DNA from 2 places in the Sphingomonas sp. GW821-FHT10F11 genome. Region 2 is predicted to be linked to the other one. Evidence: riboswitches for the same ligand, from Rfam matches in the RefSeq annotation. Region 2 holds a riboswitch; the other holds the start of a gene.
The links. Region 2 has a riboswitch for glycine ahead of AC1RT8_RS21065 (L-serine ammonia-lyase). Riboswitches for the same ligand answer to the same signal wherever they lie in the genome.
Positions count from the first base shown of each region.

Region 1: it holds a riboswitch for glycine, as region 2 does, so the genes downstream of both, gcvT (glycine cleavage system aminomethyltransferase GcvT) here and AC1RT8_RS21065 (L-serine ammonia-lyase) in region 2, are expected to answer to the same signal.

Region 1 is NZ_JBXASH010000001.1:755,286-770,602, reverse strand. Features, by position in the region: gene AC1RT8_RS03750 (type II and III secretion system protein family protein) at 1-1,595, opposite strand, end outside; gene cpaB (Flp pilus assembly protein CpaB) at 1,597-2,622, opposite strand; gene AC1RT8_RS03740 (A24 family peptidase) at 2,672-3,145, opposite strand; gene AC1RT8_RS03735 (alpha/beta fold hydrolase) at 3,194-4,135, shown strand; gene AC1RT8_RS03730 (NAD(P)/FAD-dependent oxidoreductase) at 4,155-5,249, shown strand; gene AC1RT8_RS03725 (YegP family protein) at 5,300-5,473, shown strand; gene rnhA (ribonuclease HI) at 5,952-6,401, opposite strand; gene thrB (homoserine kinase) at 6,398-7,357, opposite strand; gene ispH (4-hydroxy-3-methylbut-2-enyl diphosphate reductase) at 7,363-8,322, opposite strand; gene AC1RT8_RS03705 (hypothetical protein) at 8,479-9,084, shown strand; gene AC1RT8_RS03700 (MOSC domain-containing protein) at 9,081-9,728, shown strand; glycine riboswitch at 9,806-9,938, shown strand; gene gcvT (glycine cleavage system aminomethyltransferase GcvT) at 10,109-11,236, shown strand; gene gcvH (glycine cleavage system protein GcvH) at 11,238-11,609, shown strand; gene gcvPA (aminomethyl-transferring glycine dehydrogenase subunit GcvPA) at 11,655-13,013, shown strand; gene gcvPB (aminomethyl-transferring glycine dehydrogenase subunit GcvPB) at 13,010-14,578, shown strand; gene AC1RT8_RS03675 (CcdC protein domain-containing protein) at 14,665-15,180, shown strand; gene AC1RT8_RS03670 (methyltransferase family protein) at 15,177-15,317, opposite strand, start outside.
Region 2 is NZ_JBXASH010000009.1:23,197-38,513, forward strand. Features, by position in the region: gene AC1RT8_RS21025 (ArsR/SmtB family transcription factor) at 1-292, shown strand, start outside; gene AC1RT8_RS21030 (SRPBCC domain-containing protein) at 296-781, shown strand; gene AC1RT8_RS21035 (DHA2 family efflux MFS transporter permease subunit) at 800-2,335, opposite strand; gene AC1RT8_RS21040 (HlyD family secretion protein) at 2,335-3,525, opposite strand; gene AC1RT8_RS21045 (efflux transporter outer membrane subunit) at 3,531-4,940, opposite strand; gene AC1RT8_RS21050 (MarR family winged helix-turn-helix transcriptional regulator) at 4,931-5,401, opposite strand; gene AC1RT8_RS21055 (autotransporter assembly complex protein TamA) at 5,704-7,833, shown strand; gene AC1RT8_RS21060 (translocation/assembly module TamB domain-containing protein) at 7,833-12,032, shown strand; gene AC1RT8_RS21065 (L-serine ammonia-lyase) at 12,045-13,454, opposite strand; glycine riboswitch at 13,498-13,563, opposite strand; glycine riboswitch at 13,565-13,652, opposite strand; gene AC1RT8_RS21070 (glutathione S-transferase family protein) at 13,701-14,330, opposite strand; gene AC1RT8_RS21075 (M13 family metallopeptidase) at 14,351-15,317, opposite strand, start outside.

The DNA of each region.
Region 1 (15,317 bases), on a different contig from region 2:
TCCTCGCGGCGCTGCTGCGGGGCAGGCGTGGGCAGGACGGGAACCGGGGCTGCCGCGCCAAAGGCGGGTTCGGCGCCAACCGGCGGGGCCATGCTCGGCTTGGGCCGGTCGCCGCCATTGGTGCCGCCGCCAAGCTGGCCCAGCAGGACGCGGTCCAGATCGGTCGGTGCCTTGTAGCCGTCGGTCGGCAGGACGATCTCGTTCGCGTTGACCGGCTTCACCAGATACGGGGTGATGATGATCACCAGTTCGGTCTCGTTACGCTGGAAGGCGTTCGAGCGGAACAGCGCGCCGAGGATCGGCACGTCGCCCGCACCGGGCGTCTTTTCGAACGAGTTGTTGTGGCTGTTCTGCAGCAGGCCGCCGATCATGAAGCTCTGGCCCGAGCCGAGCTCGACGGTCGTCTCGGCGCGGCGGGTGGTCAGGCCCGGCACGCGCGAGCTGCCGATCGCCACGGCGTTCGAATAGTCGAGCTGCGACACTTCCGGCCGCACGCGGAGCGAGATCCGTCCATCGGCCAGCACGGTGGGCGTATAGGCCAGGCTGACGCCGTACTGCTTGTATTCGACCGTGACCGAGCCGAGGCCCTGCGACACCGGGATGGGCACTTCGCCGCCGGCCAGGAAGGTGCCGGTCTCGCCCGACAGCGCGGTGAGGTTCGGGTTGGCGAGAGTCGACACCTGGCCGATCGTCTCGCCGAGATCGATCGCACTCAGCAGGTCAAGCCCGAACAGCTTGCCGGCCAGGCCCAGGGTCGTGCGCTGCGAACCGTTCAGGAAGGTGAAGGAGGTGCCTGTGCCCGGCGTAGTAGCCGTGGGCGGTACGGGGGGCGTGATCGTGCCGGCGTCGCGGCCGGAGCCGATGCCGAACAGGAAACCGCCGGTCGTATCGAGCGACTTCAGGTTGACGCCGACATTCTTGATGAAGCTGCGGCTGACCTCGGCGAAGCGTACCTGCAGATTGACTTGCAGCGGCGTCGCGGTGCGAAGGCGGTTGAAGACGCCGATCTTCAAGCTCGCGCCTGGGGCCGAGGCGTCGACCCCCGGATTGAGCAGCGCAAGCACGAGCCGTTCGGCCTGGGCGCTGTCGTCAGGCGACCCGACGGTTCCCGTCAGCACGGCGATCTGGCCGGTCGTGGTCACCCGGATATCGGCATCCGGCATCGCAAGCTTCAGCATGCGATCGATCGACGTGATGTTCTGGCTGACCCGGACGTTCGCCGAATAGATCACGCCGCCCGACGCATTGGTCGCGAACAGGGTGGCTTCGCCGAATTCCTTGCCGAAGAGGTGGATCTGGCGCGGGTTGCTGACATAGACGTCGGCGACACCCGAGTTGGACACCCACACATCGGCGACGTCCGCCGGCAGGGTGATCAACTCACCCTGGCCGATCGAGAGCAGCACCTCGCGGGTCGGCCGTTGCGAGCCGACCGGGGGCGTGCCGATCCGGGCGGGACGCCCGGCGATCGAGCGTGGCTTGGCTGCCGGGCGGGCCTTGGCGGCACCGGCGACCGCGGTCGCGGGCATGCTGGCGACCATCGCCGCCGCTGCCGTAACCGCGACCGAGCGGTTCAAGAGGTTCCTGATGCGCATCCTACTTCTTCCCCCCGACCGGAACATCGGTCACCGAATTTCCTCGCGCGACGCGCACCACCGGGCCGACCGGCACTGCGGCACCCGGATAGCCCCCGGCACCGGCACCGGGCGCGCCGGGCAGCGACGATGGCGGCTTGCCGGGCACGGTGCTGCGCTGGAAGCGCGACACGTCGGCACCCGTGGCGATCGTCGAGCTGCCCGCCTGGGGCTGGGTCGCGACCTGCAACAGCATCGCCTTTTCGGCCTTGGGGTCATTGCCCTCGGGCACCTTGATGTCGCCATTGGCGATCGCTTCCTCGAGTTCGCTGTTGTTGTCGGCGATCGAGCGCAACGACAGCGAAAGCGAGCCAAGCGTCTGGGCGACCGCGATCTTCTCCGCGATCTTCGGCGTCGCCTCGATCGTCACGTTGGAGAAGGTGCGCACGACGGTCTTGCCGTCCTCGCCCACGGTATTGTCGGTGCGCTGGTCGGTCGCCAGCACGCGCAGGTTGCGCATGACCGTCTCGGCGACCTTGAGCGGCGGCCCGTCGCCGCCGCCGGGGACGGTCTGGGTCAGGACCAGATCGATCCGGTCGCCCGGGAAGACGAAGCCGGCGACTCCGGTCTGCGCTGAAACGGGGAAGGTCACGGCGCGCATGCCCGGGCCGAGTGCCGCCGCCAGGAAGCCGCGGTCGCCGGGCTTCACCAGCGCGCCCTGCGTGACCGGCTGGCCAGCGGTGATCGCGTTGCGGACGACCGTGCCCTGAAGCGACTTCAGATCGGTGTCCTTCTTGATGAAATAGGCGTTGTCGACCAGTTCCTTGGGCCAGGGCTGGAACTTCAGCGCGGTGGCATCCAGGATCGTCCCGACCGGCAGCGCACGCGTGGCGACGAGCACCTCGGGGCCATCGACGGGCGCTGCGACCGCAGTGGCGGCACCGGCTTGCGGGGCGGACCCGCCGACGAGCAGGCTGCGCGCCATGAAGGCCGTGATCGCCGCGACGATCAGAGCGCCCACTAGAAGAATGATCTTGCGACTATCCATGACGTTTCAGGCCTTTCGGGCGCGGGACGATTGAACCCGCGTTAAGCATTCACAGGAACTGGTTAAGAATCGGTTCGCGAAGTGTAAGAAGAGCGGCGATCGCAATCGCCACGCCGTAGGGAATCTCCGGTTTCTCCGGTTTTTTGCGTATCGCGCGCTCGATCATGAGCAGCAGCGTCAGCGCGCCGCCGAGCAGCGACATCACGATCAGCATCCAGGCGAGCGCGTCGAACGGGAACCACAAGGCCAGCGCGCCGATCATCTTGGTGTCGCCGCCGCCCATCCACCCCATGGCGAAGGCGCCGAGGAAAAAAGCGAAGACGACCGCTGCCACGCCGAGCTGGATCGCGATATCGGGCCAGACCGCCCAGCCGTTCGCCCACCACCACAAGGGTGCGAGCGCGACGATCGCGGCGTTCTTCCAATTGGCGATCTCACGGGTGCGCGCGTCCTGGATCCCTGCCGAAACAAGGAGCAGCGCCAGCGCGCCGAGCAGTAAAGCGTTTGGTGTACCCCCACCCATCAGCAATACCCCTAGACGACATGGCTTTCTAAAAAGTAACCAGCGTCCATGGTTTCCCCGCAGCTTTATCGCCGCGCGATTCCGGCTACCGCCCGGATCTCGTTCTGGATCGCGCCCGACGGCTGGAAGCTGCGGCGTTTCGATTGGCCGGCGGAGGGCCATCCGCGCGGCAGCATCCTGTTCCAGGGCGGGCGTGGCGACATCTTCGAGAAATATCTGGAGGCGTTCGCGCACTGGCACGGCCAGGGCTGGTCGATCACCGCGTTCGACTGGCGGGGGCAGGGCGGATCGGGGCGGCTGTCGCCCGATCCGCATGTCGGCCATGTCGAGAGCTTCGACAGCTTCATCGACGACTTTGGCGCCTTCTGGGCCGAATGGTCGCCCGAAGCGGTGGGCCCGCAGGTCGTGATGGGCCATTCAATGGGCGGGCATCTGGTGCTGCGCGCGATGACCGAAGGGCTTGCGCGGCCCGCGGCGGCGGTACTGATCGCGCCGATGCTCGGCCTGCACAGCCCGCTGGGCGCGCGGATGGGCGAGCGGCTCGCCAGGTTCCTCGGCGGCGTCGGCAACTCGGCGCGCGCAGCCTGGAAGGTCAATGAGCGCCCGGCGACCACGGCCACGCGCCAGGCCCTGCTGACCCATGATCCTGCCCGCTATGAGGACGAACTCTATTGGCAATCGACCAAGCCCGAGCTGCTGCTTGGTCCGCCGAGCTGGAAATGGGTGATGAAGGCGTTCGAATCGACCCGGCGCCTGCGCGAGGATCCGCGGCTCAAGACGATGACGATACCGGTGCTGATGATCGTCGCGGGGGCGGACAAGCTGGTGAGCGCCAAGGCGGCGTTGCAGGTCGCCGGCAAATTGCCCGATGTGCGCGTGGTGCGGTTCGGCCAGGAATCGGCGCACGAGGTGCTGCGCGAAGCGGATGGCGTGCGCAACCGCGCGATCGGCGAGATCGACATCTTCCTCGCCGCGCGCGCGCAGCGCTGAGGCCTTCGGGGGCGCGATCTTGAAGCGGTACGATATCGCGATCGTCGGGGCGGGGATTGCCGGCGCGAGCCTCGCCGCCGCGCTGGCGCCCCATGCATCGGTGCTGCTGATCGAGGGCGAGGACGCGGCCGGCTATCACGCCACCGGCCGGTCGGCGGCCTTCTGGTCGGAAAGCTATGGCGGTCCCGGGGTCCAGCCGCTCACCAGCGCCTCCGGCCCGGTGCTCGAGACGGGCGGTTTCCTGGCGCCTTTGGGGTCGCTTCATATCGGCCGGGCGAAGGACGCGGCCGCGATCGACGCCTTTCTCGCCGAATTCGACGCCACTCAAGTCGCGCTCGAACGGGTCGATCCGGCGACGGTCGTGCCCGGCCTGCGCGACGACTGGACGCTCGGCGTAATGGAGGCGAGCAGCGCCTATATCGACGTCGCCGCGCTCCACGCCGATTGCATCGCGCGCGCGCGCCGGGCGGGGGCGGAGATGGTCCTGAACGCGCCGCTCACGGCGGCCAGGCGCGAAGGCGGGCAGTGGCGGCTCGGAACCGCCGCCGGGGACTTCGCGGCGACGATCCTCGCCAACGCCGCCGGTGCATGGGCCGATGGCGTGGCGCGCCTTGCGGGTGCCGGGCCGATCGGGATCCAGCCTTATCGCCGCACCATGACCCAGTTGCGGACCGACCCCGCCGCGCCCGGGGGACTGCCCCTCGTCTCCGACATCTCGGGCAAGCTCTATTTCAAGCCGGAGGCGGGCGGGCGGCTGTGGCTGAGCCCGCATGACGAGACCCCGGTCGACGCGTGCGACGTCCAGCCCGAGGAACTCGACGTGGCGATCGCGATCGACCGGTTCGAACAGGTCGTCGACTGGCGTGTGACCGCGGTCGAGCGGCGCTGGGCTGGGCTCAGGAGCTTCGCCCCCGACCGGCTGCCCGTCTATGGCTTCGACCCGAATGTCACTGGCTTGTTCTGGTGCGCCGGGCAGGGTGGTTTCGGCATCCAGACCGCCCCCGCCGGCGCCGCGCTCGCGGCGGCGCTGCTGCTGGGGAAGAGCCCCGATCCCTTCGTCGCTGCGATCGATCCGGCGCCATATGCGCCCGGGCGATTCCAGACGCTGGCGTAACGGTTCGGGCGAAGCTAACCTGCCTCGGTCCAGCCTATGGGAGAGACGACATGGCACATAAATTCGTGATCGAGCAGAACAAGGCGGGCGAGTATGTCGCCAAATTCAAGTACAACAGCGAAATCATCTTCTGGACCGAGGGCTATTCGAGCAAGGCCGGCGCGAAGAACGCGATCGAATCAGTGCTGAAGAATGGGCCGGGCGCGCCGATCGAGGAGGGGTGAGCCTCGCCTGAGGATCGCGCGCTGCGCTTGCCGGCAGCCGTTGCCGGGCCATGGTGGTTCCGGCGCGCTAGGATCGATGACAGGAAGACCGAAATTCCCTGTTCCGAGGGCGGAACAGGGAATTTTTTTATTTTCAGGCCTGTTTATGGTTGATTTTCGCGCGAACCTTGTAGCGAAATCAAGGTGTTGAATGGCAATTCCCTGTTCCTGTGGAACAGGGAAATCAACGACACGGAACAGGGAAATGCCGGGCGCGGAACAGGGAATCGACGCGTCGGTGCTGGGGCGTGCGGCTTCGATCGAATGACGGGATTGGGGATGTGGGCGAGGGCGGTCATTGCCGGGTAATGGCATGATCGGGCGGTATGTTGAATCAAGGCGGGACGTTTGCGGATGCTGCGCCAGCCCGTTGCCGTTTTGTTTTGAGGCCCGATGGACCCCGGAACTGGTCCGAGGTGACGGTGGGGCTGCGGAGGGGCTAACCCCGTCCCGCCGCCACCGCGGCGTCGCTGGCCAGCTTGTCGGCCCGCTCATTGTCCGGGTGGCCGGCATGGCCCTTTACCCACACCCATTCGATGCGGTGCGGCTTGGCGGCGGCGAGCAGCGCCTGCCAGAGGTCGGCGTTCTTGACCGGCTGCTTCGCGGCGGTCTTCCAGCCATTCTTCTGCCAGCCTTTGATCCATTTGGTCAGGCCGTCCATGACGTAGCGGCTGTCGGTCGACAGCGTGACATGGCACGGCCGCTTGAGCGCGTTCAGCCCCTCGATCGCCGCGGTCAGCTCCATGCGGTTGTTGGTGGTCAGCTTCTCGCCGCCCGCCAGCTCGCGCTCGCTGGTGCCGGAGCGGATGATCGCGCCCCAACCGCCCGGGCCCGGATTGCCCTTGCAGGCGCCATCGGTGGCGATTTCGACTTTGGTCAGCTCGGTCATGCAATATCCAGCGGGGTCGTGCGCGCCGCATAGGCCTTCAGGCGGCGTAGATAGGCGAGGGGGTCCTTGCGCGTCACCAGGGCGTCAGCCGGGGTGTTGAGCCAATCCCAGGCGCGCGACAGCAGGAAACGGATGCAGGCGCCCTTGGCGAGATGGATCAGCGCGGCCCGTTCGTCGGGCGTGAGATCGATCGACTGGCCATATCCCTCGATCAGCGCCCGCCCGACCGCCCAGTCGGCCCTGCTGCCCGTCGTGTCGAACGACCAAGCGGTATGCATCACGGCGAGGTCATAGGCGCGGATGTCGGTGCAGGCGAAATAGAAGTCGATCAGCCCGGTCACGGCATCGCCGCGCATCAGGACATTGTCGGGGAACAGGTCCGCATGGATCGCCCCGACCGGAAGATGGGCCGGCCAGGCATCGAGGACGGCGTCGAGCGCGAAGCCGACATCGTCGTACAGGCCGGGCGCGATGCCGTCGAGATCGCGGCCGCAGCGTTCGAACAGCGGGCGCCAGGTGTCGACACCCATCGAATTCGTGCGAGTCAGGGGGAAATCCGTCAGCGCCTCGTGCATCCGGCCCATGGCGGTCCCGGCGGCAAACGCCTGGGCGATGGTCGGGTGCGAGACCGAGACGCCGGTCAGGAACTCGATCAGGCAGGCCGGCCGGCCTTCGAGCTGGTGGATCACCGTACCGTCACGATCGGGCAGCGCGCGCGGCACCGGCAAGTCGTGCTTTCCGAGATGATCGATCATCGAGAAGAAGAAGGGCAGGTCGTCCAGATGCACGCGCTTCTCGTAAAGCGTCAGGATGAACCGGCCCCAGGTCGTGTCGACCAGGTAATTGCTGTTCTCGACGCCCTCCGCGATGCCCTTGGCGGAGACCAGCTCGCCATGGTCGAAACCCGACAGGAAGGCGCCAAGCGCCTCCGCCGAAACCTGCGTATAGACAGCCATTCGATCTAGGCTGCGACGACTTCGAGGCCGCGGGGCAGCTTGAAAGAGATCGTCTCGCGCGTCGTCTCGACTTCGTACTCGCTGATCTCGAAACGTTCCGAAAGCCGATCGACGAGTTCGCGGACCAGGACTTCCGGGGCCGACGCTCCGGCCGTGATGCCGAGCGTCCGGACGCCTTCGAGAAAGTCGAAATCCAGATCGCCCGCGCGCTGGACCAGGACGGCCGGGGTCCCTTCGCGTAGCGCCACCTCGACCAGCCGAACCGAGTTGGAGGAGTTGGGCGCGCCGATCACCAGCATCGCGTCACAGGCACCGGCGATCTTCTTGACCGCTGCCTGACGGTTCGACGTGGCATAGCAGATATCCTCGCCACGCGGCGCCTGGATCGCAGGGAAGCGGCGCTGCAGCGCCTCGACGATGGCGGCGGTATCGTCGACCGACAGGGTCGTCTGAGTCAGGAAAGCGAGGTTGTCGGGGTCGCCTGGCTGCATCGTCTCGACATCGGCGATGGTTTCGACCAGCGACATTGATCCTTCTGGGACCTGGCCGAAGGTGCCGATCACCTCGGGATGGCCCTTGTGTCCGATGAAGACGATGTGGCGGCCGGCCGCGACCAGCCGCTCGGCCTGGCGGTGCACCTTCGAGACGAGCGGGCAGGTGGCATCGAGATAGGCAAGGCCACGCTTGGCCGCCTTGGTCGGCACCGCCTTGGGCACGCCGTGCGCGGAGAATACCACGGGCACGCCGTCCGGCACCTCGTCAAGCCCCTCGACGAACACCGCGCCCTTGGCGCGCAGCGCATCGACGACGAATTTGTTGTGGACGATCTCATGCCGGACATAGACCGGCGCGCCATATTTCTCGATCGCCAGCTCGACGATCTGGATCGCGCGATCGACACCTGCACAGAAGCCGCGTGGAGCGGCGATGAGCAGTTCGAGCGGCGGTTTGCGGAGATCGGTCATTACGGAGCGCTCTACGCGATTGCTTGCGTGCGCGAAAGCCGGTTCCTATGGTGCGCATCGTTCCGGGGCCGGTGCGCGCGAGCGCGAGGCCCCTTCCTATGTGATAAGGTGCGTGTGCCCGTGACAGCCCGGAAAATTGCCGTTCCCGCCATCCTGATGCTGCTGGCAGGCGGCTGCTCCACCACCGGAGACATCGACGAAACCGGCGGCATCACGGCGATCCGCTCGGCGTGCCCCAGCGTCGGCGTCCCCGCGGCGACCGGTGACATCACCCTGTTCGATCCGCCGACCAGCACCGCCGCGACGGCGATCGACGTGGCCGCGGTGATGACCAATGTGCGCTCCACCTGCGCCGATGCGACCGACGACATCGTCACTACCGTCACCTTCGATATCCAGGCCCGCCGCGCCCGCACCGACACGGCGCGCGATGTGAACCTGCCCTATTTCATCACCGTCGTACGCGGCGGCACCGCCGTGATCGCCAAGCGCGTCGGCCATGTCTCGGTACACTTCAATGCCGGGCAGGACCGCGCGACGGCCAGCGGCCAGGCGAGCAGCACCATTTCGCGCGCCGCGGCCAGCCTGTCGGACGATGTCCGCAAGAAGCTGACCGAGAAGCGCAAGGCCGGCGGCAGCGACGCCGCGGTCGACCCGCTGACCCGGCCCGAGATTCGCCAGGCGGTGCTGCGCGCGACCTTCGAGGCGCTGGTCGGTTTCCAGCTGACCGACGATCAGCTCAAGTACAACGCGACCCGATGACCGAGGTGCGGGCCTTTGCCCTGCTTGCAGGCAAGGCCCGGTATCTCGCGCGGGGTGAAAACAGCGCCATTGCCAAGTCGCCGGTGAAAGGGCCGGTGAAGATCGGTTTTCTCGGGCTGGAAGGCGACGAGCAGGCCGATCCCAGCGTGCATGGCGGGCCGGACAAGGCGCTGCACCATTATCCGCACGACCATTATGCACGCTGGGGCGAGGGCAGGGCGGACGATTCGGTGCTCGTCGGCCCGGGCGCCTTTGGCGAGAATATTGCGACGCGCGGGCTGATCGAGGAGCAGGTCTGCATCGGCGACCGTTTCCGCCTGGGCAGCGCGCTGATCGAGATCAGCCAGGGGCGGCAGCCCTGCTGGAAGCAGGGCGAAAGACTGCACTGGCCGGCGCTTCCTGCGCTGATGGTCAAGGAGCGCCGTAGTGGCTGGTATTACCGCGTGATCGAAGAGGGGGCGGCCGAGCCGGGCGATCTGCTGTCGATGGTCGAGCGGCCCCTGCCCGACTGGACGGTGCGCCGGGTATTCGGCCTGCTCATCGCCGGCGACCATCGCAAGGACCCGGGGGCACTCGCCGAACTCGCCGGTATGGAGCTGCTGTATGACGGTTGGCGGCGCCGCGCCGCCAAATTGATGCTTTAGGTAAAAGCACCGCCAAGCCCAATTGACTCGCATGCTGCGCCGCGTCACACCGGGGTGTCGATGGGGGGCAACCTCCATAGGCACGCGCGGGAGAGACCCCGGACGTGGGACCCTTGTCAAAGCAATGGCTTGGCATGGAATCCCTGATCCGAGGCGCCGAAGGAGCAACCGCCCCGGAATCTCTCAGGCACACCGGACCGCGCGGGCTATCGACACTCTGGAAAGCGGCTGCAGCGACGTTCGCGCGGCCCACCGAAGGGGTAAGCTGTCCTGCGCGTGCGGGCGGTGAAAGCTCTCAGGTTCCCGTGACAGAGGGGGCGGCGATACTCGGCGTGCGATGCGCTGCGTAACGCCGTGACACCTTGTGACGGAGATCGGCATTGAGCGACAACGAAGGCCCCGAAATCGAGATCCAGACGCTGCCGCTCGATGCGTGGCACCGTGCGCGGGAAGGCCGGATGGTCGAATTCGCCGGCTATCACATGCCCGTCCAGTATGAAGGCATCATGGCCGAGCATCTGTGGACCCGCGAGTCCGCCGGCCTGTTCGACGTCAGCCATATGGGCCAGCTCCTCTTCACCGGAGAAGGCGCCGACGTCGCGCTCGAGGCGCTGCTGCCGGGCGACATCAAGGGGCTTGCCCCTACGAAGATGCGCTATTCGCTGCTGCTCGCCGAGAATGGCGGCATTCTCGACGACCTGATGGTCACGCGCCGCGAGGACGGCATCTACATGGTCGTCAACGGCGCGACCAAATATGACGACATCTCCTATCTCCTCGATCACCTGCCCGAGGACATCACGATCAACATCATGGACGAGCAGGCGCTGCTCGCGTTGCAGGGGCCCAAGGCAGTCGATGTGCTGTCGCGTCTGGTGCCGGGCGTCGAGGCTTTGGTGTTCATGACCGCGGGCGCGTTCGAGTGGAACGGCACGCCGCTGTGGATCAGCCGCTCGGGCTATACCGGCGAGGACGGCTTCGAGATATCGGTGCCGGCCGAGGCAGCGGAGGCGCTGGCCAATGCGCTGACCGCTGAAGCCGAAGTGAAGCCGATCGGGCTCGGCGCGCGCGATTCGCTGCGGCTCGAGGCCGGCCTGCCGCTCTATGGTCATGACCTTGACCCCGAGACGACGCCGGTGATGGCCGATCTCGGCTTTGCCCTGTCGAAGCGGCGGCGCGAGGAAGGCAATTTCATGGGCGCCGAGCGCATCCTGCTTGAGCGCGAGCAGGGCCCGGTGGTCAAGCGCGTCGGCCTGGTCGTCGAAGGCCGCCAGCCGGTGCGCGAAGGCGCGGCGGTGGTCGACGCGGACGGGTCCGATGTCGGCAAGGTCACCAGCGGCGGCTTCGCCCCGAGCTTCGGCGCGCCGATCGCCATGGCCTATGTGCCTGTCGCGATGAGCGCGCTTGGCACCGTCATCCAGCTAACCCAGCGCGGCAAGGTCCATCAGGCGACCGTCACCGCGATGCCGCTAATTCCACACCGCTATGTTCGAGCAGGAGGCAAGTAAGATGAGCCGTTACTTCACCGAAGATCATGAATGGGTCGATGTCGACGGCGACATCGGCACGGTCGGCATCAGCGACTATGCGCAGAGCCAGCTCGGCGACATCGTGTTCGTCGACGTGCCCGCAGAGGGCAAGGAACTGAGCAAGGGCGACGAGGCCGCGGTGGTCGAATCGGTCAAGGCCGCGTCGGACGTCTATTCGCCGGTTTCGGGTACGGTGCTCGAGGGCAATGCGGCGCTGGGCGACAATCCGGGGCTCGTCAACGAGGATCCCGAGGCCGAGGGCTGGTTCTTCAAGCTGACGCTCAGCGATCCGGAAGAACTCAGCGGCCTGATGGACGAGGCTGCCTACGCCGCTTTCGTCGCGAAGCTTTGAACTAACGAAGCCCCTCCCCTGCAGGGGAGGGGAGAAGGACTGCGAATGCGTTACCTGCCCCTTACCGACAATGATCGTCAGGCGATGCTCGCCACGATCGGTGCCAAGTCGATCGATGACCTGTTTGTCGATGTGCCCGCCATCGCCCAGCTCGACGGCCCGATCCACGGCCTTCCCGGCCATGCCAGCGAGCTGGCGGTCGAGCGCCATATGTCGGCGCTGGCGCGCAAGAATTTGGCGGCGGGCGACGCGCCCTTCTTCCTCGGTTGCGGCGCCTACAAGCATCATGTGCCGGCGAGCGTCGATCACCTGATCCAGCGCGGCGAATATCTGACGGCGTACACGCCGTACCAGCCCGAGATCGCGCAGGGCACGCTGCAGATGCTGTTCGAGTTCCAGACCCAGGTCGCGCGGTTGCTCGGCACCGATGTGGCGAACGCCTCGATGTACGATGGCTCGACTGCCTGCTGGGAAGCGATCGGCATGGCGCGCCGGGTGACCAAGCGGGCCAAGGCAATCCTGTCGACCGGGCTTCATCCGCATTATGTCTCGGTCGCGAAGACCATGGCGAAGTTCACCGGCGACGTGCTGGAAACCGGTACGCCATCGCTGTCGGCAGAGACGGACATCGCGGACCTGATCGGGAGAATCGACAACGACACCTCCTGCGTCGTCGTCCAGTATCCGGACATCCTTGGCCGCATCGCCGACCTGTCCGAGCTGGCCGCCGCCTGCCACGCGAAGAAGGCGCTGCTGGTCGCGGTCGTCACGGAGCCGGTGGCGCTGGGCGCGATCAAGGCGCCGGGCGAGATGGATGCCGACATCGTCGTGGGTGAGGGCCAGTCGATCGGCGTCGGGCTTCAGTTCGGCGGCCCTTATGTCGGGCTGTTCGGCTGCAAGGAAAAATATGTCCGCCAGATGCCGGGCCGGCTCTGTGGCGAGACGCAGGACGCGGACGGGCGCCGCGGCTTCGTGCTGACGCTTTCCACCCGCGAGCAGCATATCCGCCGCGAAAAGGCGACGTCGAACATCTGCACCAACTCGGGCCTCTGTGCGCTGGCTTTCTCGATCCACATGACCCTGCTCGGCGAGGCCGGACTGCGCGCGCTGGCCGAGACCAACCATGCCGGCGCCGTGGCCGCTGCCGAGCGGCTGGTGCAGGTGCCGGGCGTCGAACTGGTCAACACCGCCTTCTTCAACGAATTCACCCTGAAGCTGCCGGTCGAGGCGCGGCCCGTGGTCCGCACATTGGCGGATCGCGGTATCCTGGCCGGCGTGTCGCTCGGACGACTCTATCCAGGCGAGGGCGATCTTGCGAACGGCCTGGTCGTCGCGGTGACCGAAACGACCACCATGGAGGATGTCGAGACATTTGCCTCCGCGCTCCAGGAGGTGCTGGCATGACGATCAACGCAAGCGGCTGGCGCCCGGAGCGCCCCGAAGCCGGTTCCGCCACCGCGCCGACCTTCACCGGCAACAAGGCACTGATGCTGGAAGAAGCGCTGATCTTCGAGATCGGCTCGACCGAGACGACCGGCGTGGAGGTTGCGGCCCCGGCCAAGGTCGAGTCACGGCTCGGCACTCTCGGACGCACAGCGCCGATCGGGTTGCCCGGCCTGTCCGAGCCCGAGGCGGTGCGCCATTACACTCGCCTGTCGCGGCAGAATTATGCGATCGATCTCGGCCTGTTCCCGCTGGGCTCGTGCACGATGAAGCATAACCCGCGGCTCAACGAGAAGATGGCGCGGCTGCCCGGTTTCGCCGACATCCACCCGCTGGCGCCGGTCGATACGGTGCAGGGCGCGCTCGAGGTGATCCACCAGCTTGCCCATTGGCTGGTGACTCTGACCGGCATGCATTCGGTGGCGATGAGCCCCAAGGCGGGCGCTCATGGCGAGCTGTGCGGCATCCTGGCGATCCGCGCCGCGCTGGAAGCGCGGGGCGAGGGGCACCGCAAGGTGATCCTGGTGCCCGAGAGCGCGCATGGCACCAATCCGGCGACCGCGGCTTTCGCCGGCTATTCGGTCGAGGATATCCCCGCGACCGGCGAAGGCCGGGTCGATCTGGCGGCGCTGACCGCGCGGCTCGGGCCGGACGTGGCGGGCGTGATGATCACCAATCCCAACACCTGCGGCCTGTTCGAGCGCGACATGCGCAAGATCTCCGACGCGGTGCATGAAGCGGGCGGGCTGGTCTATTGCGACGGCGCCAACTTCAACGCGATCGTCGGGCGAGTCCGGCCGGGCGATCTCGGTATCGACGCGATGCACATCAACCTGCACAAGACCTTCTCCACGCCGCATGGCGGCGGCGGGCCCGGTTCGGGGCCGGTGGTGTTCTCGGAAGCGCTGGCGCCCTATGCGCCGCTCCCCTTTGTCGAGCAGACGGCGGACGGCTTCCACCTCGTCGAGGAGGAGACCGCGGAGGAGCATCATGCCGGCAGCTTCGGCCGCATGGTCGCGTTCCAGGGCCAGATGGGCATGTTCACCCGGGCGCTGACCTATATCCTCAGCCATGGTGCGGACGGCCTGCGCCAGGTCGCCGAGGATGCGGTGCTCAACGCCAACTATATCCTGCGTTCGCTCGACGGCACGCTCGACGCGCCGTTCGGGGCCTCGGGGCCGTGCATGCATGAGGCGTTGTTCTCGGATTCGAACCTGGCCGAGGGCTTCTCGACAATCGACGTCGCCAAGGGGCTGATCGACGAGGGTTATCATCCGATGACCATGTATTTCCCGCTGGTGGTGCACGGCGCGATGCTGGTCGAGCCGACCGAGACCGAGAGCAAGGCGGCGCTCGACCAGTTCATCGGTGCGCTGCGATCGGTGGCGGAACGGGCCAAGGCGGGCGATGTGGCGCTCAAGTCCGCGCCGCACTTCGCCCCGCGCAGCCGGCTCGACGAGACGCTGGCCGCGCGCAAGCCCGTGCTGGTGTGGAAGGACCAGGAACTCGCGCAAGCGGCGGAATAGGGCGGTCGATCGCGGTCACGAACCCGTCACACTCACGGGGCATCGCTGTCGGCCTCGGGTTGACGGGACGCGGAGCGGGGACAGGGATGCAGGTTCATACCGGCCAGCCACAGGGCTGGATCCAATATGCAGTCCCGACGGCGATCTTCGTCCTGGTCTTCGCGTTCCGCGCACGGCGCCTGAGTCAACTTCGGCCGCTCAGGATCGAGCGGCTGTGGATCTTCCCGGCGATCTACCTGCTGGTCTGCGCCTGGATGCTGGTCCAGAATCCGCCGAGCCCGATCGGGTGGCTGTTGTGTGGCCTAGCGCTGGCGGTCGGTGCGGCGCTCGGCTGGCAGCGGGGCAAGACGATGCGGATCACCGTCGATCCGGAGACGCACCAGCTCAATCAGAAGGCGTCGCTGGCCGGCATCGCCTTCCTGTTCGTGATCGTGGGGCTGCGTGCCGCCGCGAAGGCGGGGAGCAGCGCGTTGCACCTCAACGTCGCGATGCTGACCGACATTCTCGTCGTCCTCGCGCTCGGCCTGTTCGCCGTGCAGCGTGTCGAGATGTATCTGCGTGCGAAGCGGCTGCTCGACGAGGCGCGGGCCGCGAAGGCCTAGAACCAGCGCGGAACGCTTTTCTTGTAGGCGACATAATCCGCGCCGAACTTGCCGAGCAGATAGCGTTCCTCGCGGGCGATCACCTGGGTGCGGATCAGCAGGATCACGACAGGCAGCAACAGCAGCGCCGTGAAGCT
Region 2 (15,317 bases):
CCCCACGCGACGCGCCATTCTCGCGCGGCTCAGCCTCGGTGAGGCGAGTGTCTCCGAACTCATGCGCCCCTTCTCGCTCAGCCAGCCGACCATCTCGAAGCACCTCAAGGTGTTGGAGAATGCCGGCCTGATCGAGGGCGGCCGCGATGCACAGCGCCGGCCCCGCCGGCTGCGCGCCGAGGCGATGAAGGACATGGCCGACTGGATCGAGCCGTTCCGCCGACTGTGGGAGCGCCGCTTCGACAATCTCGACCAACATCTGGCCGCCCAGGCCGCGAAAGAGGAGGACTGACCCATGTTCACTGCCACCGACACCGACAACGACCTCATCAACCCCACCGGCTTCACGATCGATCGCGATACGAACACGATCCGCTTCACGCGCGCTTTCGACGCCCCCTCCATCCGCGTCTTCGAAGCGTGGACTCAGCCCGAGCAGATCGCCGGCTGGTGGGATCCGGCGGGCGAGCGCCTCAGTTCCTGTGAGATCGATCTGCGCCCGGGCGGTGCCTTCCGCTTCGTCAGCGGGCATCATCCCGACCGGCCCTTTTCCGGCATCTATCGGGAGATCGCGCCGCCGCACCTGATCGTATTCGACGCCAATGGCGCGGTCGGCCGAGTCATGCTCGACGAGGTCGCGGGCAGGACTCGCATGACCGTCGAGATCCAGTGCCAGTCGAGCGAGCATCTCGACCAGTATATGCAGATGGGCGTGCATCTCGGCACCAGCCGGACGCTCGACAATCTCGTCGCCTTTGTCGGTAAAGGTCCGGTCGGCTGAGGTCGCTCGGCCGCGACCTCAATCCGCCGCGATCGGGCCTTTCGGCGGTTGCGGACGGCGGGTCAGCCAGACCATGAAGACCAGGATCGCGCAGAGCCAGGCGGAGAGGCGGAACAGGTCGGTCGAGGCGAGCAGATAGGCCTGGCCGACCATCTGGCGGGTAATCGCGCCGGCCGCCTGGACATCGCTCATGCCGAGACCATGGAGCGCCTCGCGCGCTGCCTGGAATGGCGCGCCGGTGCCGACGGCTTCGGACAAATGGCTCTGGTGAAGCGCCTCGCGTCGGTCCCAGGCCGTGGTGGTGATCGAGGCGGCGAAGCTGCCCGCGGTGATGCGGGCGAAGTTCGAGATGCCCGATGCCGAGGGAATCCGCTCCGGCGGGATGCCGTCGAGCGAGATCGTGATCATCGCCAGGAAGAAGGTGCTCATCGCCACGCCCTGGACGAGCAAGGGCAGCATGAAATCCCATTCGCTCGCGCCGGTCGTGTAGCCGGCGCGCATATAATAGGAGATGCCGAACGCCACGAAGGCGATCGAGGCGAGGATGCGCGCATCGATCTTGCCTGAGGCGCGGGCGACGAAAGGCGTGAGGACTACCGCGACCAACCCGCTGGGCGCCGCGACGAGGCCCGCCCAGGTCGCGGTGTAGCCGAGCTGGGTCTGTAGCCAGAGTGGCAGGATCAGCGTGTTGGCGAAGAACACCGCATAGCCGAGGCAGAAGGCGATCGATCCGAACAGGAAGTTGCGGTTCCTGAACAGGGTCAGGTCGACCGTCGGGTTGGCGTCGGTCAGTTCCCAGATCACCCAGGCGGCAAAACCGATCACCGCGATGACGGCCATCACGACGATGCGGGTGGAATTGAACCAGTCGTCGTTCTTGCCGAGATCGAGCATCATCTGCAGCGACCCGACCCACAAAACGAGCAGGATCAGCCCGACCTGGTCGATCGGCAGTTTCCGCGTCGGGGTCTCGCGGGTGCGCAGGCTCTGCCAGCAGACGAACGCGCAGAACAGGCCGACCGGCACGTTGATCAGGAAGATCCAGCTCCAGTGATAATTGTCGGAGATATAACCGCCCAGGATCGGCCCCATGATCGGCGCGACCAGGGTGGTGATCGACCAGATGCCGAGCGCGGTGGAACGCTTGTTCGGAGGGAAGATCGCGATCAGCAGCGCCTGGCTGCCCGGGATCATCGGGCCCGACACGGCGCCCTGCAGGATGCGGAATCCGATCAGCGACGGCAGATCCCAGGCGATGCCGCACAGGAAGGAGGCGAAGGTGAACAGCAGCACCGAGACGCTGAAGGTCTTCACCACGCCGAACCGGCCCATCAGCCAGCCGGTCAGCGGCACGGCCACGCCGTTGGCGACGGCAAAGGCAGTGACGATCCAGGTGGAATTGTCGCTGCTGACGCCGAGATTGCCGGCGATCGTCGGCAGCGAGACATTGGCGATGGTCGAATCGAGCACCTGCATGAAGGTGCCGAGCGCCAGCGCGAACGCCGTCAAGGCTAGAGCACCGCCCCGGAGCGGCGCCTGGGCGGCGCCGGACATCAGCGGTTCGCCGCGATGATCTGCGCGATGCGCGCCTCGACCCTGGTGTCACCGCCATCGGAGGTGCCGTCCCGATACACCAGACGCGCCGGCGCACCGACCCGCGCGCCGCTGACATCGGCGGTGTCGATCGTGGCGTTGACCGAGAGGCCGACACGCAGCGGATTACGCTGCAGCTCGCCCCGGTCGAGCGCGATGCGCACCGGCAGGCGCTGCACCACCTTGATCCAGTTGCCGCTCGCATTCTGCGGCGGGAGCAGCGCGAAGGCACTGCCGCTGCCGGCGCCGAGACCGATGACGCGGCCGTGATAGACGATGCCGCTGCCATACATGTCAGCGGTCACCGTCGCGGGCTGGCCGATGCGGATGTCCTTCAGCTGGGTCTCGCGGAAATTGGCGTCGACCCAGACGCGGTCGAGCGGCACAACCGCCATCAGCGGCGTGCCCGCCGCGACCTGCTGGCCGAGCTGCACGGTGCGCTGCGCGACGACGCCGTCGATCGGCGCGGTGATGTGCATATGGCTGTGCGCGATGGCGGCGCGGCGATAGGCGGCGATAGCGGCGAGCACCGCCGGGTTGGTCGAGACGGTGGTGCCCTGCACGCCGGTGCGCGACTGGGCCTGCTGGCTGCGCGCGAGGGCGAGATTGGCCTGGGCGACCTTCACCGCATCGACGGCGTGACTCAGTTCTTCGCCGGAGACGGCGCCTTCGGCCGCCGCGCCGCGACGGCGAGTGAGATCGTTCTGAGCGCGGGCAAGCTCGGCCTGGGCCTGGCCCACCGCAGCGCCGGTTTCATTGAGCTTCGAGAAATCGGACCGAGTCGAGCGCACCGCCCGAGCCAGTTCGGCCTCCGCGGCGGCGAGGCCGACGTCCACCGTGGCGGGATCGAGATCGAGCAAGGGCTGACCGGCGCGAACCGTCTGGGTATTGTCGGCATGGATCGCGAGGATAGTACCCGGATCGCGCGCGGTAATGGAGACGACGTCGCCCGCGACATAGGCGTCGTCGGTTTCCTGCTCCGGGCTGGCGAGCAGGAAGTGGAACACCGCCCACATGATCGCCGCGATGGCGACGAGCACAGCCAGGACGGTCAGGCCACGCCGGCGTGCAGTCGGATTGCCGCGCGCCGGCGCGGTTGTTTCGCTTCCGGCGGCGGCCGGCGTCTCGGCAGGCAGGTCGATCTTTTCCATCTTGGTCATTTCGGGTCCTTCGGATCGAAGCCGCCGCCCAGCGCCATGACCAGCGCGACGCGCTGGCTGGCGGCATCGGCCGCGAGATTGGCATCGGACTGCTGCGCGTCGAGCAGCCGCACATCATTGTCGACAAGGCCGAGACGGGATTCGAGCCCGCTCGACACGCGGATCGTGTTGAGGCGTCCGGTTTCGGCAAAGCCGCGCACCACCTCGGCCTGGCGCGCGCGATCTTCGGCGAGGCTGCGGATGCGGGTCAGCGCATCGGCCGCTTCGCGCACCGCGCCGACGACCTTCTCGTTGTAATCGGCGATTGCGACATCCACGCTGGCGGTCGCGCCTTCGAGGCCAGCCTTCAGCCGGCCATTGTCGAAGATCGGCAGATGGATCGCAGCACCACCACCCACGGTGCCGGCATCGGCGTTGACGAGATTGCCCACGCCGATCGCCTGCAGCCCGACCAGTGCCGACAGGTTGACGTCCGGATAGAAGGCACGCCGCGCGGCCAGCCGACCCTGTGACGCCGCGTCGATCCGCGCGAGCGAGGCTGCCACATCCGCCCGGCGTGCGAGCAGGTCAGCCGGAATCGTCGCAGGCAGCGACAGGGCGGCATCGAGCTGGAGCGTCGCGGGGGCGATGGTGGCGGGATAATCCACGCCGCGTCCAGCGAGGGCGGCCAGCGCATTCGCCGCGAGCCCGCGCTGTGCCCTGGCGCGCACCAGCGCCTGCTGCGCCTGGGCGAGCAGGGTCTGGGCCGCCTGTGCGTCGAGATCGCTCGCCAGCTTGTTGCGGATGCGCACCCGCACCAGCCGGAGCGAGCCCTCACGTGTTGCGATGGTGCGCTGAGCGAGCGCCGCGAGCCGTTCGGCACGGGCAAGCTCGATATAGGTCTGCACCACCGACCCGGCGAGCGCGAGGCGCGCCGCCGTCGCGTCGAGCACCGCTGCGCGGGTCGACGCGCGGGCGCCGGCGATCACCGCCTTTTGCCGACCGAACAGGTCGAGATTCCAGTTCAGACCGGCCTGACCCTGGCCGATGAAACGCGTGGTGCCGGCAAAGGGCGGCGGGATCTCGTAGCGGCCGCTCAGCCGGGCGACCTGCGCCTGGGCATCGAACGCCGCATCGGGGCCGTTCTCGGCGCGCTGGCTCGCGAGGATCGCGCTTGCCTGGCGCACACGGGCGAGGGCAGCGTCGAGCGTCGGATTGCCGGCCTGGGCATCGGCGACCAGCCGGTCGAGCTGCGGATCGCCGAACGAGCGCCACCAATCATCGGCGATCGCCGGGAAGGCGGCGTCGGTAGCACCGGTCAGGCCGAGCGCGGAATCGGCGATCGGGGCGACCTCGGGTCGCGACGCTGGAATCGCGCAGCCGGCCAGCAATGCCGTGGTGGCGAGTGCCAGAGCGGTCAGGCGCATGAGGGTTCTCCGACCTGGGCCTCAAGCGATGTCCGCAAGCGCTGCAGATGGCCGATCAACTGCGCGGCATCCTCCCGCGACCAGTCGACCAGCCAACCGTTCCACCGGTCTACGACGCCGTGCATACAGCGCTCGGCGATCTCCCGGCCCTTGTCGGTCAGCACGAGATTGATTACGCGCCGGTCGCCCTCGTCCCGGTCCCGGGCGAGAAAACCCCGCTCCTCCAGCGAGTCGACCAGACGGGTGGTGGCGCCCTTGTCATGGCCCAGATCATGGGCAAGCGCGCGGCAGGTTTCACCGCGGCCATGCCAGATCGACACCAGCGCAGACCATTGCAGATACGAGACGTCCTCCTCGGCGAAGATCGGTTCGAGCCCGACCAGCGCAGCCTGGAAGATGCGCTTCGTCAGATAGCCGACCGAGACGTCGGGGTTGAACTCCTCGTGCGTGTAGATCGGCACGTCGTTGCTCCAGCAATGATTGCTCCGGCAACTAATAAGAGTGCCACCATGGCGTTTCAAGTGAGCGGCCAGGGGAAATGTTCGACCCATGCCTAAGTATGAGAGGCGGACGGAGGCTGGTGGTCGATCTGCGGAGGGAACCACCATGGCTTTCGGGCGGTTAGGCAGGGCAAGGGGCCGGGATGGCCGGGTTGTGTCTGGACCGGACGCAACTCGCCCGATAGGCGCCGCACGGGCAGGCATTTCACTTCATTCGCGCCGGGGGACAGGCTGTTTTGCGTTCAAGCTCAAGCTTACTCCTGTTGGCGAGCCTGTATGCCGTTACGCAGCCTGTATCGGCGCAACGCCGCCCTGACCCGATCGAGGAGGCGCGCAAGGACCAGAAGGATCAGGCGACCAAGGCTGATCCGGCCGCGCCCGAAAACAGCGACCCAATCATCCCGGACTCGCAGTTCGAGGAGGCCTTGCCAGCGATCGATGTCGAGCTGAAGCAGCCGCTCGCGCCGATTGAAAGTATCGATGCGATGCCGGTCGAGCCAGCCCCAACGGCAACGCCCGGAAGCCCCGCTCCCACACCGCAGACGGTCACCGCGCCCGCCGTCGAGGATCCGGCGCTCGCTCAACCGCTGCCCCCGCTCGCCGGCTTCGATGTCGAACCGCCGGCCGCCACGACTCAAACCGAGGTCGCCGATACCCCTTCCGAGCTGCGCTATTCGGTGAAGATCGAAGGGCTTGACGCGGTCAACCTCGAAGGTCCGTTCCGCGCCCTTTCCGCGCTCGACAAGGGTGACGGCAAGGGCGCCAATGGCGCGGTAATCTCCGCCCGGGCGAAGGAGGATGAGGGGCTCGCCCAGCGCCTGCTCCGCGCCGAAGGCTATTATGACGGGGTGGTCTCCTCGCTGGTCGAGCCGGTGCAGAACCAGCCGGGCCGGGTCACCGCGACGATCAGCGCCGCGCCGGGCACGCGTTATATGCTCGGCTCGATCGTGATCGAGGGGCCAGAGACGGTGCCGCCGGGCATGGTCCGAGGCGCGCTCGCGCTGCGCACCGGCGACCCGATCGTCGCGAGCGCGATCGAGGCGGCCGAGGGCGGCGTCGCGCTGCAGCTGCCGCAACGGGGCTATCCCTTCGTGAAGATCGGGCAGCGCGACATCGAGCTGGACGACGCGACTCATCTCGGCGCCTATACGCTGCCGGTCGATCCGGGGCCGCGCTCGTCCTTCGGTACCTATTCGACGACGGGCAAGCTCGCCTTCGACGCGAAGCATGTCGGTGTGCTGGCGCGCTTCAAGCCGGGCCAGCTCTATGACGAGCGGCAGGTGAACGACCTGCGCGAGGCGCTGGTCGCGACCGGCCTGTTCGACAGCGTCGCGGTCGAGCCGCGCCGGACCGGGCTCGCGGCCGCCGACGGCACCGAGGTAGTCGACCTGCTCGTCACCCAGAATGCCGGCAAGCCACGCCGCCTTGCCGCGACCGCCGGCTATTCGACCGGCGAAGGCATCAAGCTCGAAGCGAGCTGGACCCACCGCAACCTGTTCCGTCCGGAGGGATCGCTGACCTTCACCGGCACCGCGGGCACGCAGGAGCAAGGCCTGGCTGCGACCCTCCGCCGCGCCAATGCCGGACGGCGCGACCGGACGGTGCTGCTCGGCGTCACCGCCGACCGTCAGGATTTCGACGCGTACAAGGCGCTGACGATCGGCATCAACGGCAAGATTTCGCTCGATTCCACGCCGATCTGGCAGAAGCGCTGGACCTGGGCGTACGGCTTCGAGCTGCTGGGGTCGCGCGAGGACACGTTCCAGCCGGCGACCGGCACGCGCGAGTATCAGAATTACGGCATCTTCGGCCTGAACGGCCAGATTGCCTTTGACAGCACGAACAGCCTGCTCGATCCGACCAAGGGCTATCGCGCGATGATCCGCATCAGCCCGGAGACGTCGCAGACCCAGGGCAGCAACTATCGCTACGTCCGCGCGCAGGTGGACGGCAGCACCTATTATCCGGTGTCCGAAAGCCTGGTGATGGCGGCGCGGGTGCGGGTCGCCTCTATCGCCGGGGCACCGCGCGACGCGATCGCGCCGTCGCGACGGCTCTATGCGGGCGGCGGCGGATCGGTGCGCGGCTTCGGCTATCAGCAGCTGGGGCCCCGGGACATCAATAACGATCCGGTCGGCGGGCGCAGCCTGGTCGAAGGCGCGATCGAGGCGCGCTACCGGTTCGGCGATTACGGCATCGTCCCGTTCTTCGATGTCGGCCAGGCCTATGCCTCGACCCAACCGAAGTTCAGCGACCTGCGCTACGGCGTCGGCATCGGCGCACGCTATTATACCAATTTCGGGCCCGTGCGCTTCGACGTCGCCACACCGCTCGGCCGGCGCAAGGGTGAGTCCAAGATCGCGATCTACATCTCGATCGGACAGGCCTTCTGATGGCCGATACCGACGTCGAAACCCGCGCGCCGCGCCGTCGCCTTCCGGTCGGGCGGATCGCCAAATGGCTGGCGATCGCGATCGGCGCGCTGCTGGTGCTCATGGTGCTGGCGGTGTTTGCGCTCAATACCGATCCGGGGCGGCGGTTCCTGGTCAGCAGGCTCTCCGGCTATGAAACAGCGTCGGGCCTGAAGGTCGAGCTGGGTCGGCTGGATGGTTCGCTCTACGGCAAACTCACCATCCATGACCTGAAGATCGGCGACCCCAAAGGCGTGTTCGCCATAGCGCCTCAGGTCGACCTCGACTGGCGGCCCTTCGCCTTCATCCGCAACCATGCCGATATTCGATCCGCCAGCGCGCCGCTGATCACCTTGGCCCGGCTGCCCGAATTGAAGCCGGTGCCGAGCGACCCCAATGCCCCCACCCTTCCCGATATCGATATCGACATCGGGAAGCTGAAAGTCGGCCGGCTCGTGCTCGGCGCGCCGATTACCGGCACGCGGCGGACGATAACGCTCGACGCGGTGGCACATATCGCCGATGGCCGCGCGCAGATCACCGGCAATGCCGCCGCGCTGGACGGCGGCGACCGGCTCGCGCTGAAACTGGATGCGGTGCCGGACCAGGATCGGCTGATCGTCGATGCACGGCTCAATGCGCCGGCCGGCGGGATCGTCGCGGGGGTGGCGGGCCTCAAGCAACCGCTCGTCGCGCGGATCGACGGGCGAGGGAGCTGGTCGTCCTGGCAAGGCAAGGCGCAGGCCGCGCTCGGTGGGAAGGCGCTGGCGGCGCTTGACCTCACCGGGCACAACGGCACCTTCACCGCGCGCGGGCTGCTCCATCCCGGGCTGATCCTGACCGGTCCGGTCGAGCGGCTGACCGCCCCGGCGCTGCTCGTCGATCTCACCACGACCCTCGCCCAGCGCCGCGCGAACACGAAGCTGTCGGTGCGTTCCGACGCGCTGGCCGTGACCGCAAACGGCATGATCGATCTCGCGCAGAGCCGCTTCGAGGGCCTGCAGGTCGAGGCGAGCCTGCTCACCCCCGGCTCGATCGCGCCGAACCTCAACGGCCGCGACGTGCGCGCGTCGCTCCGGCTCGACGGGGCCTTTGCCCGGCCGCTGGTCGATTACAAGATCAGCGCGGCGGCGATCGGGTTCGACAAGACAATGGTGCAGGGCCTCTATGCCGAGGGCCGCAGCCGGGTGGATGCCGACCGCATCATCGTGCCCGTCGCGGGCCGGATCGCGCGTGTCACCGGGCTGAACGCAGCGGCCGGCGGATTGCTGACCAAGGTGACCGTGAACGGCGAGTTCGCGATCTCCGGCGACACGATCCTGTCGGACAATCTGCGCATCCGATCGCCGCAGATCGATGCGACCGCGATCGTGGTCGCCGACCTCTCGACCGGCATCTACCGCGCCGGATTGAAGGGGAGGATCAACGACTATCGGATCGAAGGCGTCGGCATCATCAACCTGACGACCGATATGAATCTGGTCACCGTTCCGTCAGGCGGCTTCGGGCTGCAGGGGCGGTTCGGCATCGTCACGGTGAAGCTCGACAATGCGGGCGTGGCGGACTTCCTCGGCGGGCGGGCCGTGATCGCAGGTACGATCAGCTTCGATCCCAAGGGCGTATTCCGAGTCCAGAACCTGCGTGTGGGCGCACCGAACTTCCGCCTCAGCGGAGGCCAGGGCAGCTATCTGCCCGACGGCCGCATCGCCTTCACCGCGCAGGGCCATTCGACTCAATATGGCCCACTCGCGGTTGCCGTGTCGGGCACCGCCGAGCGGCCGCTGATCCAGGTGCGGGCGAGCCGTCCCAATGTCGGCGTCCAGCTCAGCGATGTCGTGGCAACGATCCGCGGTACGGGCACCGGCTATGCGGTGGTCGCGACCGGGGGCTCACCTTATGGGCCGTTCAATGCGGACGTGCTGGTCCGTACCGGCGGCGGGCCGCTGACCATCGACATCCACCGGGCCCGCTTCGCCGGGGTCGATTTCGCCGGCACCGTCCGTCAGGCGCCCGCCGGGCCTTTCGCCGGCAAGCTCACCGCCAATGGTTCGGGCGTCACCGGCACCGTTACTTTGTCGGCGGTCGGCAAGATCCAGCGTGCCCAGGTCTCGGCGCGCGCCAACGGGGCGCATATCCCGGGCCAGGCCAAGCTCGTCATCGAACGCGCGATCGTTGAGGCGACGATCACCCTCTACGCCAAGGCACCGGAGATTCTGGCCGATGTGCAGCTTGCCGGCGTGCGCCAAGGCAATTTCCTCCTCCAGACGGCGCGCGCCAAGGTGAACTACCAAGGCGGCCGCGGCACCGCACAGCTCGTCGCGAACGGCCAGAGCGGCGCGAGCTTCCGCATCGCCGCCAATGCCCAGCTCTCGCCCGACCTGTACCGCGTCGCGGCGCAGGGCCAGGTCGGCACGGTGGCGTTCCACCTCGCCCGGCCGGCGGTGATCCGCAACGAGCGCGGCACCTATGTGCTCGCCCCCGTCGCGATCGTCGTACCGCAGGGCCAGGTCCGTGTCGCCGGGCGTTATGGCAAGACGCTCGAGTTCCAGTCGCGCTTCGACAATTTCGACCTCGCGATCCTCAACACCTTCGCCGCCGGCGCGGGTATCGGCGGCCGGGCGACCGGCAGCCTCGACTATGTCCAGGCCGGATCGGGCGTGCCCCGTGCCGATCTGCGCATTGATATCCGCAGCTTCACCCGCTCCGGCGCGGCGGTCGTGTCGACTCCGGTCGACATCTCGGCACTCGGCACACTCCGTCCCGAAGGCGGCACGCTCGCCGCGCTGATCAAGCGCGGCGGCGCGACGATCGGGCGGGCGCAGGTGCGGCTGCAGCCAGTGGGTGGCGGCGACTGGATGACGGCATTGATGGACGCGCCGCTCGGTGGCGGCATTCGCTATAACGGACCGGCCGATGTGCTGTGGAGCCTGGCCGGCCTGGCGAACCAGACGCTGACCGGGCAGATCGGCATCGCCGCGGATTTCTCTGGCCGCCTTGCCAGCCCGCAACTGACCGGGCTGATCCGCGCCAATGCACTCGCCTATGACAATGAGACCTATGGCACCCGCGTCAGCGCGATCAAGCTGACCGGGCGCTTCACCAACGACCGGTTCGAGATCAGCGAGTTCAATGGGCGTGCCGGCAAGGGCAGTGTTTCCGCACGCGGTAGCGTCGGGTTCGGATCGGACGCCGGTTTCCCGATCAATGTCCGCTTGACCCTTAGCAATGCGCAGCTCGCGCGCAGCGACGCGCTCGGTGCTACCGTGTCGGGCGAGATCGCGGTGACCAACAGCAAGGCGAATGGCGGGCTGATCTCGGGCACGCTCAACCTGCCCGAGGTGCGGTACGAGATCATTCGCCAGGGCGCGGCCGAGGTCGCCGAATTGCAGGGTGTGCGCCGCAAGGGCATCAGCCGCGCCCAAGCAGCGCGCGATGCCGCCGCGGCGGCGGCGGGCGTGCCCAGCCTGTTCAAGCTCGACCTGCGCATCCATGCCGACAACCGCCTGTTCGTCACCGGCATGGGGCTGGAGAGCGAATGGAGCGCCGACCTGCGGGTCGGCGGTACATCTGCCACGCCGGAGGTGGTCGGCAATGTCGATCTGGTGCGCGGAACCTACAATTTCGCCGGCAAGCGCTTCGATCTCGACCAGGACAGCGTCATCCGGTTCGAGGGCGGCGCGGTCTCGAACCCGACCTTGTCGATGCGGGCGACCGCGACCCTTTCGGGCACCGCGATCACGATCAACATCGCCGGCCGGGCGCAGAACCCCCAGATCACCTTCAGCTCCTCGCCCAGCCTGCCGCAGGACGAGTTGCTCTCGCGCATCCTGTTCGGCAATTCGGTAACCGAGCTGTCGCCGATGCAAGCCATCCAGCTTGCCTCAGCGCTGAATTCGCTGCGGGGATCGGGCGGCGGGCTGAACCCGCTGGGCAAGCTGCGCTCCGCCTCGGGCATCGACCGGTTGCGGGTGCTTGGTGCGGACGAGGCGACCGGGCGCGGGACCTCCGTCGCGGCCGGCAAGTACATCTCCAACGACATCTATGTGGAGATCGTCACCGATACGCGCGGCTTCACCGCGACCCAGATCGAGATCGCGCTGTCCAAGGTGCTCAGCATCTTGAGCCAGACCGGCGGATCGAACGGGACAGCGATCAACCTGCGCTATTCGAAGGACTATTGAGGGGCTAACCCGTCAGCATTCGACCACGTTGACCGCGAGTCCGCCCAGACTAGTCTCCTTGTATTTGGAGCGCATGTCCTCGCCGGTCTGGCGCATCGTCTCGATCGCCTGGTCGAGGCTGACGATATGTGTGCCATCACCGTCGAGCGCGAGATAGGCCGCGTTGATCGCCTTCACCGCGCCCATCGCGTTGCGCTCGATGCAGGGCACCTGGACGAGCCCGCCGATCGGATCGCAGGTGAGCCCGAGATTATGTTCGATGCCGATCTCGGCGGCATTCTCGATCTGGGCATTGGTGGCGCCGAGTACGGCAGCAAGGCCGGCGGCGGCCATCGAACACGCCACGCCGACCTCGCCCTGGCAGCCCATCTCGGCCGCCGAGATCGAGGCGCGGGTCTTGTAGAGCATGCCGATCGCCGCCGCGGTCGACAGGAAGATGCGGATGCCCTCGCGCGTTGCAGGGCCCTCGAAGGTTTCGTAATAGCGGATCACCGCGGGAATGATGCCGGCGGCGCCATTGGTCGGAGCGGTCACCACACGCCCGCCCGCCGCATTCTCTTCGTTCACCGCGAGCGCCCAGAGGCTGACCCACTGGATCGTGTGCGACGGCGCGCCGCGTTCCGAGCGGGAGATCAGCGCTTCGTGCAATCCCTTGGCGCGGCGGCGGACGCTGAGGCCGCCGGGCAATATGCCGTCCTTCACCATGCCCCGATCGATGCAGGCGCGCATCGCATCGGCCACGCCGTCGAGCAGCGCGTCGGTTTCAGCGGCCGTGCGCCAGGCGGTGTCGTTGCGGCGGACCAGCTCGCTGATCGAGATATGCTCGGCCTCCGCCGCGACCAGCAGCTCGTCGCCCGAGGTGAAGGGATGACGCACCGCGATGTTGCCGAGCTCCAGCCGCTCGCCGCCGCGCCGGATCGTGCCGCCGCCGACCGAATAATAGCGTGATGTGTGGGCCGTGCCGTCTGGGAACCAGGCGGTCAGATCGAGCGCATTGGGATGTTCGGGTTCGAAGCGTTCGGGGTGGAAATCGATGCCGCCTTTACCGTCCAGCTCGACCGGATACCCTCCGTCTCCGGCGCCTCGCCCCAGCGGCAGCGCATTGTCAGCGCGGAAGCCGGCAACCATTGCCGCCGCCGCTTCGGGATCGACCGTCTCCGGTTCCCATCCGGCGAGCCCGAGCAGGACCGCGATATCGGTGCCGTGCCCGATGCCGGTCAATGCGAGCGATCCGTACAGGCTACAGCCGATCTTTATCGCAGGCTCCGGCAAGGCCAGGATGGTCCGTGCGAAATCCGCCGCGGCGCGCATTGGGCCGACCGTGTGAGAACTCGACGGGCCGATGCCGATGGTGAACATCTCGGCGATGCTGATCGGGCGATGACGCGGGTCCGGAAGAGTCGAGGTCGCGGTCGGGGTCACAAAGGCATGCTCCTGTCAGGCGCTGCGAGCGCCGTTGCATGCCCCCTCTGTCCCTTTGCCTGAGATCGTTATCCCGTCGGCGGGTGCCGTGGCACCACTCTCCAGAGTGTCTGTGTCGCGCGGTCCTTTTGCCTGAGAGTTTCCGGGGCGGTTGCTCCTTCGGCGCCGGCCAAGGCCGATCTCTCCCGTGCGACGGCCGTTACCTGAGCCTGCGCCGCGCGCAAGTCAACGGCGCGGCAGGCTCTTCTAGTCCGGCAAGGTCAGCTTGAACGCCTGATAGGCGGCCGCGAACTCGGGGAGCCCCTCGCACCGCGCGGCGTGCTCGGCGAGCGCGACCCAGCCGTCCATGACGAACTGATCGGCCAGCGCCTCACCGACGAAGCGGTGCATCGTCCCGAGCAGGACATCGGCATGGCTCATCGTCTCGCCGAGCAACCATGGGTCCTTCGCGGCGGCCCGCTCGCGTTCGAGCAGGTCGAGCGTGTCGATCACCTGGGCGCGGCAGCGTTCGACCCACATCTTGTGCCCGTCTCGGAAGGCACGTTCATAGACAAGGCTGACCGCCTTTTCGGCGACGCCGGCGGCAAAGGCGCAGGTGCGGAGCATCGCGCGGCGATCGTCGCCGCGCCGGGTGAGGAAGGCGCGGTCGGGGCCGACCATCTCGTCGAGCGCATCGACGATCGCGCTGCTGTCGGTCAGCGCGACGCCGTCCTCATAGACCAGGGTCGGCACGCGGCGCAGCGGGTTGTAGCGCGCGATCTCCTCGACATCGCCGAACGCCGAGAGGGGCGCGTGGCGATAGGGCAGATCGTAGAGCTTCAACGTCACTGCGACGCGGCGGACGAAGGGCGAATCATATTGTCCGATCAACAGCATGGTCCGCCCTTTCCTTCTTTCTACCAGACCTTCACGCGCGCATTGGGTTCCAGATACAGCTTCTGGCCCGGCTGCACGTCGAACGCCTTGTACCACGCATCGAGATTGCGCACCGTCTGCGCGCGGAAGGCGCCTGGCGAATGGCCGTCAGTCGCGACCTGCTGCCGCACCGACTTTTCGCGGGTCTTCTCACGCCAGCTCTGGGCGAAGGCGAGCATGAAGCGCTGGTCGCCGGTCAGCCCGCCGATCACCGGCGCCTCCCTGCCGCCGAGCGAGGCGCGATATGCCTCGTACGCTGCGGTCAGGCCGGCCACGTCGGCGATATTCTCGCCCAAGGTCTGCTCGCCGTTGAGGTGAAGGCCGGGGAGCGGCTCATAGGCGTCATATTGCCTTGCGAGTGCCGCGCTCTGCTCCTTGAAATGCGCGAAATCGGCGGGGGTCCACCAGTTGCGCAGCTTGCCGCTCGAATCGAACTCGGCGCCGGTATTGTCGAAGCTGTGGCTGATCTCATGGCCGATCACTGCGCCGATCGACCCGTAATTCGCCGCTGCGTCCGCCTTGGGATCGTAGAAGGGCGCCTCGAGGATCGCCGCCGGGAAGTTGAGCGAATTCTGCAGCGGCAGGTTGACCGCATTGACGGTCTGCGGCGTCATCCACCACTCGCCCTTGTCCGGCGCCTTGCCGATCTTGCCGAGCTGATGCTTGTACTCCGCGAGCCGCGCCCGCTGGAGATTGCCCAGTGCATCGTCGCCCTTGATCTCCAACGATCCGTAATTGCGCCAGGTGTCGGGATAGCCGACGCCCACGCGCATCGTCTCGATCTTCTTGCGCGCTTCGGCCTTGGTCGCGGGCGCCATCCAGGTCAGGTTCTCGACGCGCTTGTCAAAGGCGGCGAGGATGTTCTTCACCATGCCCTGGATGTCCGTCTTGGACGAGGCGGGGAAGAATTTGGCGACATAGATCTGGCCGACCGCGTCGCCCAGGCTG